2 regions of the Streptomyces sp. NPDC007896 genome follow, and region 2 is predicted to be linked to the other one. Evidence: riboswitches for the same ligand, from Rfam matches in the RefSeq annotation. Region 2 holds a riboswitch; the other holds the start of a gene.
The links. Region 2 has a riboswitch for thiamine pyrophosphate ahead of thiC (phosphomethylpyrimidine synthase ThiC). Riboswitches for the same ligand answer to the same signal wherever they lie in the genome.
Positions count from the first base shown of each region.

Region 1 (5,030 bases), on a different contig from region 2:
CGCAGGGTGCAGCCGGCGACGTACTCCATGGCCAGATAGACGTACGACCCGTCCGCGCCCTGGTCGAAGACCTGCACCACGTTGGGGTGCGCGAGCCGGGCCACCGACTTGGCCTCCCGGATGAACCGCTCGACGAACGAGCCGTCGGCGGCCAGCGTCGGGTGCATCACCTTGAGCGCGAGCACGCGGTCGAGGCGGGTGTCCAGGGCCCGGTAGACCGTGGCCATCCCGCCGACCGCGATCCGTGCGTCGACGCGGTAGCGGCCGTCGAGCACTTGCCCGACAAGCGGGTCCTGAAGGGTCGTATCCACGCAGGCGAGTCTACGAGCCGCCACTGTCACCCCCACCCTTCCGGCCAATTCCGGAGCGGGACTGCAGCCGACCTGTGACGGATCTCGCACGCTTGATCGATCCGGTCCATATGTCGTGCACAGGGAATGTAAGGCAGTCTGCCCCTCCACCCCCCAGCCGCCAACGGCGCTCCACCCTCATGGGCGACGCACACTTTCCAGCCGCCTGGAAACGGGCGGTGCGCGGGCGGGAGAAAAAACACACCAGCGCCGGGTGCCTAGAAAGCAGGACGCTCAGGATCCAACCGCGCCAGCCCCTCCGCAGGAGACGACGCGGAGGCGAAGTGCCGCCGGGGAATCCGCCCCGCACGCCAGGCAAGCCGCCCGGCTTCCACCGCGTGCTTCATGCCCTCGGCCATCAGCACCGGCTCCTGCGCCCGGGTCACGGCCGACGCCAGCATCACGCCCGCACACCCCAGCTCCATCGCGAACGCGGCGTCCGACGCCGTACCGGCCCCCGCGTCCAGAATCACCGGCACACGCGCGTGCTCCACGATCAGCTGGAAGTTGTGCGGGTTGCGGATGCCGAGACCGGACCCGATGGGCGACCCGAGCGGCATGACCGCCGCGCAGCCCACGTCTTCCAGCTTCCGCGCGAGCACAGGATCGTCGTTGGTGTACGGCAGCACGGTGAAACCGTCGTCGACCAGCGTCTCGGCGGCGTCCAGCAACTCGATCGGATCCGGCAGCAGGGTCCGCTCGTCGGCGATGACCTCCAGCTTGATCAGCTCCGTACCGAGCGCCTCCCGCGCGAGCCGCGCGGTCAGCACGGCCTCGCCCGCGGTGAAGCACCCCGCCGTGTTCGGCAGCACCCGGATGCCCAGCTTGTCGAGCACGGACAGCACCGAGCCGTGCGCCGAGGGGTTCACCCGGCGCATCGCGACCGTCGTCAGCTCCGTGCCGGACGCCACGAGCGACCGCTCCAGGACGTCGAGGCTGGGCGCACCCCCCGTACCCATGATCAGCCGGGACGAGAAGGACGTACCTCCGAGGACAAACGGGTCGTCGGCCATGGTTCAGCCTCCTTGGACTGCGGTGAGGACTTCGACGCGGTCGCCCTCGGAGAGGGCCGTGGACGACCACTGCGTGCGCGGGACGACGGTTTCGTTGAGCGCGGCGGCGACGCCGGAGGGCGCGACGGTGAGGGTGGCGACGAGCGTGTCGAGGGCCGTGTCGGCGGCGACGAGCCGTCGCTCTCCGTTGACGAAGATGTTCATACGGTCTGCTCCGTGAGTGCTGTGCTGAAGCGCCCGGGGGCGAAGGGGCGGGCCTCTTCCGGAAGCTCGCCGGTGGTCAGGACGTGCGCCATGGCGTCCCCGGTGACGGGCGTGAGCAGGACGCCGTTGCGGTAGTGCCCGGTGGCCAGCAGCAGCCCGTCGAGCGCGGTCGGGCCGAGCAGCGGCGCGTTGTCGGGCGAGCCCGGCCGCAGGCCCGCGCGCGTCTCGGTGAGCGGCAGCTCGGTGATCCCCGGCACCAGCTCATGGGCGTCGCGCAGCAGCTCGTAGACCCCGCCCGCGGTCACCGTCGTGTCCCAGCCCAGCTCTTCGCTGGTGGCGCCCACGACGAGCTCACCGTTCTCCCGCGGCACCAGATAGACCTGGCTGCCGCGCACCACGGCCCGCACGGTGCGGCTCAGGAACGGCGCGTACCGCTTCGGCACCATCAGCCGCAGCACCTGACCCTTCACGGGCCGTACGGGCGGCAGTACGTCGGCGGGCACGCCCGGGAGCTTCCCGCTGAGGCTTCCGGCGGCGAGCACCACCTGCCCCGCGACCAGCTGTTCACCGTCCGTCGTGACGACCCCGGCGGCCCGGTCCCGTACGACGGTCAGGCGCTCCGCCCACGTCCGGTGGAACTCAACTCCGGCCCGCTCGCACGCCGTGACCAGGGCCTTCGCGAGCCGGCGCGGGTCGATCTGGTGGTCTCCGTCGACCCGCAGCCCGCCGCGCACGCCCGGCGCGAGCATCGGCTCCAGACGGCGGCACTCCCGGCCGCTGAGCCACTCCGATTCGAGCCCCGAGCGGTGTTGCAAGGCATGCAGTTCGCGCAGGTGGGCGCGGTCGTCGGCGTCCAGCGCGACGGCCAGCGTGCCGCACCGGCGGTAGCCGAGGTCCTGGCCGCTCGCCTCGGTGAGTTCGGCGGCGAAGTCGGGATAGCGGCGCGCGGAGGCGAGGTTCAGGCCCAGCAGGGTCTGCTCGCCGTAGTGCAGCTCGGTGACGGCGGCGAGCATTCCGGCGGCCACCCGTGCCGCCCCGCCGCCCGGCTCGGGGTCCACGACCGCGACGGTGAACCCGCGCTGCGCGGCCCGCCAGGCGGTCACGAGACCGATGATCCCGCCCCCGATGACGAGGACGTCCGACGTACGTGCGTCCGATGACGGCGCATCCGATGAACGTGCAGGTGTACGCGTAGGCGACATGGGCGTCCAGCCCCTCCCTTCGCCGGCATGACCCGGATCAGGTTCGTACGGTCGGAGGCCGCCAGCCTCCCTCTCAGCCCGGTGCGTCCGGGCTCCCGCGAGTGCTTTACGTTCGCCACCCTAGCCCGCTGCCGTATGTCTCAGTAAGGGAGCCTCCGTCCGGGGCCCGTTCGCGGGTCCGTACGCGCACCCGGTTCGCGGACCGAGAGAAGGACGGCGGGATCCGTTGTGGAACAGGTCACTGCGCACGTCCCCTGACTGACAGATTGTCAGTTGTCTATGGTGATCAGGTGAGCGAGCAGACGCGGGCACAGGTGCGGACGCAGGGGCGTACGGCACGGCGGGTCGTCATCGTGGGCGCGGGCATGGCCGGCGTGCAGACGGCGGTCGCCCTGCGGGAACAGGGTTTCACCGGGGACGTGACGCTGATCGGCGCCGAGCCGCACCAGCCGTACGACCGGCCACCCCTGTCCAAGGCGGTGCTGCTCGGCAAGGCCGAGGGCTCCGCCTTCGACATCGACTTCGAGGCGCTGGGCATCGAACTGCGACTCGGCTGCGAGGCGCTGGGCCTGCGCCCCGCAGACCACGAGCTGGACACCGAGGCAGGACCGGTGCCGTACGACGTCCTGGTCCTCGCGACCGGCGCGGAACCGATCCAGCTGCCCGGCGCACAGGGCGTCCCCGGCGTCCATCTGCTGCGGACGCTGGACGACGCCGAGCGACTGCGCCCCGTGCTCGCCCAGCAGCACGACATCGTGGTCGTCGGGGCGGGCTGGATCGGCGCGGAGTTCGCGACGGCGGCGCGTGAGGCCGGGTGCGCGGTCACGGTCGTCGAGGCCGCCGACCGGCCGCTGGCCGGGGCACTGCCCGCGGAGGTGGCCGCGCCGATGACCGCCTGGTACGCGGACAGCGGCGCGTCGCTGCGCACCCACGCGCGCGTGGAGCGCGTCGAGCCCGGTGCGGTGGTCCTCGACGACGGCTCGCGGGTGCCGGCGGGCGCCGTGGTCGTCGGCATCGGCGCGCGCCCCGCCACCGCCTGGCTGGCCGGTTCCGGCGTCGAGCTCGGCGCCCACCGGGAGGTGGTGGCCGACAGCCACCTGCGTACCTCCGTGCCGGACGTCTACGCGGTCGGCGACTGTGCTTCCTTCCCGTCGGGCCGCTACGAGGAGCGCCTTCTCGTCCACCACTGGGACAACGCCCTCCAGGCGCCGCGCACGGTCGCGGCGAACATCATCGGCGAGGCCCCGGTGGCGTACGACCCGGTCCCGTACTTCTGGTCCGAGCAGTTCGGCCGCTTCGTCCAGTACGTCGGCCATCACGCCCCCGCCGACACGACCATCTGGCGGGGTGACCCGTCGGGTGCGGCCTGGACGGTGTGCTGGCTCCGCGAGAGCCGCCTCGTCGCCCTCCTGGCCGTGGGGCGTCCCCGTGATCTGGCCCAGGGCCGCCGCCTGATCGAGGCGGGCATGCCCATGAACCCGGACATCCTGGCCGACCCGTCCCGCCCTCTGAAGGACGCCACGGCATGACCGCCCGGTTTCCGTCGCCCGGACGGCGGTCCGGGGGGCGCTCGGGTACCGAGTGTCAGTCCGGGATGGCAGGCTTGTCCCGTGACCGAGATTGACGCAAAGATCGATGCTCTCGTCCCCGCCTGGCTCACCCTCCCCGACATCGCCGAACAGCTCGGCGTCGAGGTGACCCGCGTCCGGCAGCTGGTCAAGGAGGGCCAGCTGATCGCCGTACGCCGTGGTGAGAACCGCGCGCTGCACGTCCCCGCCGCCTTCATCGACGGGAACGAACAGAAGGTCGTCAAGGGCCTGGCCGGCACCTTGACGCTCCTGCGGGACGACGGCTTCTCCGACGAAGAGATGCTCGAGTGGCTCTTCACCCCCGACCCGAGCCTGCCCGGCACCCCCGCGCAGGCTCTGAGCGAGAATCGCGGCACGGAGGTGAAGCGCCGCGCCCAGGCGCTCGCCGTCTGATTCGACCGACCGTCCGGCGTACGGACCACGGCCGGCCCCGGACCACCCCGGCCGCCGCGGTCCGTACGCACCGCATCACATCCGTAGGGTGCCTACGACAGCCGTACGCACCGCACCACGGGGGATACACGCATGCCCGAGAACGCCGCCCGCACCCGCCTCGCCGACGCCCGCGTCTACCTCTGCACGGACGCCCGCAAGCGCCAGGGCGACCTCGCCGAGTTCCTGGACGCGGTCCTGGCCGGCGGCGTCGACATCGTGCAGCTGCGTGACAAGGGC
Region 1 is NZ_JBIBKX010000001.1:456,658-461,687, reverse strand. It holds gene pknB (Stk1 family PASTA domain-containing Ser/Thr kinase) at 1-311, opposite strand, end outside; gene ACFZDJ_RS02090 (thiazole synthase) at 569-1,363, opposite strand; gene thiS (sulfur carrier protein ThiS) at 1,367-1,567, opposite strand; gene thiO (glycine oxidase ThiO) at 1,564-2,769, opposite strand; TPP riboswitch at 2,767-2,878, opposite strand; gene ACFZDJ_RS02075 (NAD(P)/FAD-dependent oxidoreductase) at 3,060-4,298, shown strand; gene ACFZDJ_RS02070 (Rv2175c family DNA-binding protein) at 4,380-4,751, shown strand; gene thiE (thiamine phosphate synthase) at 4,884-5,030, shown strand, end outside.
Region 1: it holds a riboswitch for thiamine pyrophosphate, as region 2 does, so the genes downstream of both, thiO (glycine oxidase ThiO) here and thiC (phosphomethylpyrimidine synthase ThiC) in region 2, are expected to answer to the same signal.

Region 2 (5,030 bases):
TCCTCGACCGCACGGACAAGCTGGTGCCGCTGGGGCAGGAGCGTTCCCTCGCGGACTTCGACGCCCACCTCGACGAGGCGCTGGACCGCATCCTGGCGGAGGAGCAGAGCGCGGGCTGAAGCCCTCAGCACCCCCAAGTGGATTGCGCTTCCTCACCGGTGACGCGGGCGTGGGGAGGCTTCAGCGCTTGCGGCGACGGCCCTTCCCGCCGCGTGCCGGCGCCCTGCTCTCGACAGGCTCCGTGGCGGCGGCCGGGACTGCCGGACGGTCCGCGGAGACCACCAGGGCGGCCAGCAGTGTGGTCACCGGCACCGAGGCGACCAGGCCGATCGAGCCGACCAGGGTGCGCACGATCTCTTCGGCGACCAGTTCGCTGTTGGCGACCGTGCCCACACTGCTCTGCGCGATCGAGAAGAGCAGCAGCAGGGGAAGCGCGGCACCCGCGTACGCCAGGACGAGCGTGTTGACGACCGATGCGATGTGGTCACGGCCGATCCGGATGCCCGCGCGGTACAGATCGCGCCAGCCCATCGTCGGGCTGGCGTCGTGCAGCTCCCAGACCGCCGAGGTCTGCGTCACCGTCACATCGTCGAGCACACCGAGCGAACCGATGATGACGCCCGCGAGCAGCAGACCGCTCATGTCGATGGACGGATACAGGCCGTGGATCAGACCGGTGTTGTCGTCCGTGTTGCCGGTCAGCGCCGCCCAGCCGATGAACTCCGAGCCGAGGATGCCGATCAGCACCAGGGAGAGCAGGGTGCCGAGCACCGCCACCGATGTACGGGCCGAGAGGCCGTGGCACATGTAGAGCGCGATCAGCATGATCGCGCTCGCCCCGATCACGGCCACGACCAGCGGATTCGAGCCCTGCAGGATCGCGGGCAGGATGAAGAAGGTCAGGATCACGAAGCTGATGGCCAGTGCGACCAGCGCCATGACACCACGCATCCGGCCCACCACCACGACGGCCAGCGCGAAGATCCCGGCGAGCAGCGCCATCGGGAACTTCCGGTTCACATCGGTGACCGAGTACTGCAGGTCCCTGGGCGCGGAGGGCTCGTACGCGGCCACGACCTTCTCGCCCTCGTGCAACTGCCGTGACTGGTCGGGCTGGATGATCTCCGTGAACGTACGGCCCTTGTCCTTGCCGGTGTCGATCCGGATCGTCGCCTTTTTGCAGTCGCCCGTTGCCTGTTGCTGCGCGGAGGAGCCCTCGGCGGTGGATGTGTCGCCGGTCGGGGTCTCCCCCGACGCGTTCACGGACTTGCAGCTGACCTTGTCGACCTTGGTGACCGTGGCCTGCTGGGTCTGCCGGTCGAAGCCGACGCCGGTGCGCTCGTGGGACGGGGCGCCACCGGGCCAGAGCACCGCGAGTCCCACAACGACCGCGGCGGCGAAGGGGATCAGAATGGCCGCGATGACCTTGCGCAGATGCTTGGAGACGGGCGTGGCGGGCCCATGGCTGTGACTGTGCGAGTGCCCAGACCCGTGCCCGTCCCCAGGTCCGTGCCCATTCCCCGGCCCATGTCCATTCCCATTCCCATTCCCAGGCCCGGACCCATGTCCGTGCCCGTTCCCGGGGCCGTGCCCGTGTCCCGCACCCGGTCCGTGTCCATGCCCGCCCCCCGGACCGGGGCCACCGCCCGGCCCGCGTACGCGGCCGTCTCCGGAACCAGGTCCATAGCCGTCTCCGGAACCAGGTCCATAGCCGTCTCCGGAACCAGGTCCATAGCCGTCTCCGGAACCAGGTCCATAGCCGTCTCCGGGACCGCGTCGGCGCGGCGGCTCGGACGGCGGGAACGGGGGCTGCTGCGTTGTGGTCACCGACCGATCATCGCAAGAACGGCGATGGCCCTCTGTTCACCGCGCCAGATATGACGCTAGCGTGGAGTCACCTTTGCACACGCGGGAGCTCGGAGCACCGGGCTGAGAGGGCGCTGACCTCCGTCTTAGCGATGTTTCACGTGGAACGAGTGATGTTTCACAAGGGACGTCGGCAGACGGAATCCGCTGCGTCGACCGCCGAACCTGTTACCGGGTAATGCCGGCGTAGGGAGTAGGTCTCATGACCAACAAGGACGTACGCACGCCTGCCTCCAGCCAGATCGGCGAGGCGCCTGCCGCGCCCGAGGGCGAACAGCCGCGGGAGGCCGGGAAGTCCATCGGCTGGCACAAGGGATACGTCGGGGGTTCGCGCCCCGATCTGCGGGTGCCGGTCCGTCAAGTGCACCTCACCAACGGGCAGTCCGTCACGCTGTACGACACCTCTGGCCCGTACACCGATCCGATCGTCGACACCGACGTACGCAGGGGCCTCGCGCCGCTGCGCGAGAACTGGATCATCGCCCGCGGTGACACCGAGGAGTATGCGGGCCGTCCCGTCCGTCCCGAGGACGACGGAATCAAGCACACCTCGCCGCGCGGGGGCCTGCGCAACCTCGACGCGGTCTTCCCGGGTCGGCCGCGCCAGCCGCGTCGAGGTCGTCCCGGAGAGGCGGTCACGCAGCTCGCGTACGCCCGGCGGGGCGAGATCACGCCCGAGATGGAGTTCGTGGCGGTCCGCGAGAACGTCGACCCCGAGGTCGTACGCGAGGAGATCGCCGCCGGTCGCGCGGTGCTGCCCGCGAACGTCAACCACCCGGAGATCGAGCCGATGATCATCGGCAAGCGGTTCCTGGTGAAGGTCAACGCCAACATCGGCAACTCCGCCGTCACCTCCTCCATCGAGGAGGAGGTCGAGAAGATGACCTGGGCGACCCGCTGGGGCGCGGACACGGTCATGGACCTGTCCACCGGCCGCAATATCCACACCACGCGGGAATGGGTCCTGCGCAACTCCCCCGTCCCCATCGGCACGGTGCCGCTCTACCAGGCTCTGGAGAAGGTGGACGGCCGCGCCGAGGAGCTGACCTGGGAGATCTACATGGACACGGTCATTGAGCAGGCCGAGCAGGGCGTGGACTACATGACGGTCCACGCGGGCGTGCGGCTGCCGTACGTGCCGCTCACCGCGAACCGCAAGACCGGCATCGTCTCGCGCGGCGGCTCGATCATGGCGGCCTGGTGCCTCGCGCACCACAAGGAATCGTTCCTCTACGAGAACTTCGAGGAACTCTGCGAGATCCTCGCGGCGTACGACGTCACGTACTCGCTCGGCGACGGGCTGCGGCCCGGGTCGATCGCGGACGCCAACGACGCGGCTCAGTTCGCGGAGTTGAGGACGCTCGGGGAACTCAACACGATCGCGAAGCGTTTTCATGTACAGACGATGATCGAGGGCCCGGGACATGTCCCGATGCACAAGATCAAGGAGAACATCGACCTTCAGCAGGAGATCTGTGATGAAGCTCCGTTCTATACGCTCGGCCCGCTGACGACGGACGTCGCGCCGGCGTACGACCACATCACCTCCGGCATCGGTGCCGCGATGATCGCCTGGTGGGGCACGGCCATGCTCTGCTATGTCACGCCCAAGGAGCACTTGGGCCTGCCCAATCGTGACGACGTCAAGACCGGCGTCATCACCTACAAGATCGCCGCCCACGCAGCCGACCTCGCCAAGGGGCACCCAGGTGCGCAGGAATGGGACGACGCGCTGTCCGACGCCCGCTTCGAGTTCCGGTGGGAGGACCAGTTCAACCTGGCCCTCGACCCGGACACGGCGCGGGAGTTCCACGACGAGACCCTGCCGGCCGAACCCGCCAAGACGGCGCACTTCTGCTCCATGTGCGGCCCGAAGTTCTGCAGCATGAAGATCTCGCAGGACATCCGCCGTGAGCACGGAGGCACGAAGGCCGAGATCGAGGAGGGCATGGCGCAGAAGTCCAAGGAGTTCGCCGCCGCGGGCAACCGGGTCTATCTGCCGCTCGCGGACTGAGCCGCACATACGCAGTCGTGCCGGGAGCCGTTCGCGGCGCAATCAGGCGCAACGAACGGCTCCCGGGCCGGGTTCTCTCGGCAGACTGGGCGCATGACATCGACATCCATGAGCAAGGGCGCCAACCTTCCCGTCGCCGCCGGGGCGGTGCGGGCCGTGCTCGGCTGGAGAGGAGGGGCCGGTGCGCCGGACGCGGATGCCTCGGCGCTGCTGCTCGGCCCGGGCGGACGCGTGCGGGACGACGGGGACTTCGTCTTCTACAACCAGCCACAGCACGCCTCCGGCGCCGTACGGCACCTCGGGAAGCAGCGGGACGGCGCTGCCACGACGGACACCGTCGAGGTGGACCTGCGTGCCCTGGAACCGGAGATCGAGCGGGTCGTCCTGGGTGCCTCGGCCGACGGCGGCACCTTCGGCGATCTGTCCGGACTGACCCTGCGGCTGCTCGATGCCGAGACCGGGCAGGAGTTCGCGCGCTTCGAGATGGATGCCACGACGGAGACGGCATTCATCGGGGGTGAGCTGTATCTGCGGGGCGGTCAGTGGAAGTTCCGGGCGGTCGGACAGGGGTATGCGTCCGGGCTGGCCGGTCTCGCCACCGACTTCGGTATCAGCGTGGAGTCCGACGGGGCCGGTGCGTCCGGGCCGGAGCCGGCGGTTTCGCCCGGGGGCGCTGCGGCGGTGTCGCCCGCGCTCCCGCCGACGGGCTCGCGGACGGCTGCCTCCACCGCTGCGGGCGCTCCGACGGCGCCCCCGGCACCCCCGGTGTCCCCGGGCTCCTCCCCGCGTCTCAGCAAGGGCGAGGAACGATTGCCCGTGGACATGCGCAAGCGGCTTTCGTTGCGCAAGGAGCAGGTGGCGGTCAGCCTGCGGAAGCACGGTGCGGAGGGGGTCACGGCGCGCGTCGTGTTGATCCTCGACGCCTCCGGTTCCATGTCGTTCCTGTACTCGAAGGGCGTCGTGGCCGACGTGGTGGAGCGGATGGCCGCGGTGGCGGCGCAACTGGACGACGACGGGGTGATGCAGGCGTGGACGTTCGCCTCCCATGCCGCCCGGCTGCCGGACCTGACTCTGGGAGAGCTGCCGGAGTGGCTTGAGCTCCATGTCCGGGTCGGTGAGCTGAGTCTGTTCCGGCGGAGCAAGAAGCCAC
Region 2 is NZ_JBIBKX010000002.1:36,426-41,455, reverse strand. It holds gene ACFZDJ_RS07800 (SsgA family sporulation/cell division regulator) at 1-119, shown strand, start outside; gene ACFZDJ_RS07795 (YibE/F family protein) at 181-1,827, opposite strand; TPP riboswitch at 1,899-2,076, shown strand; gene thiC (phosphomethylpyrimidine synthase ThiC) at 2,069-3,880, shown strand; gene ACFZDJ_RS07785 (VWA domain-containing protein) at 3,974-5,030, shown strand, end outside.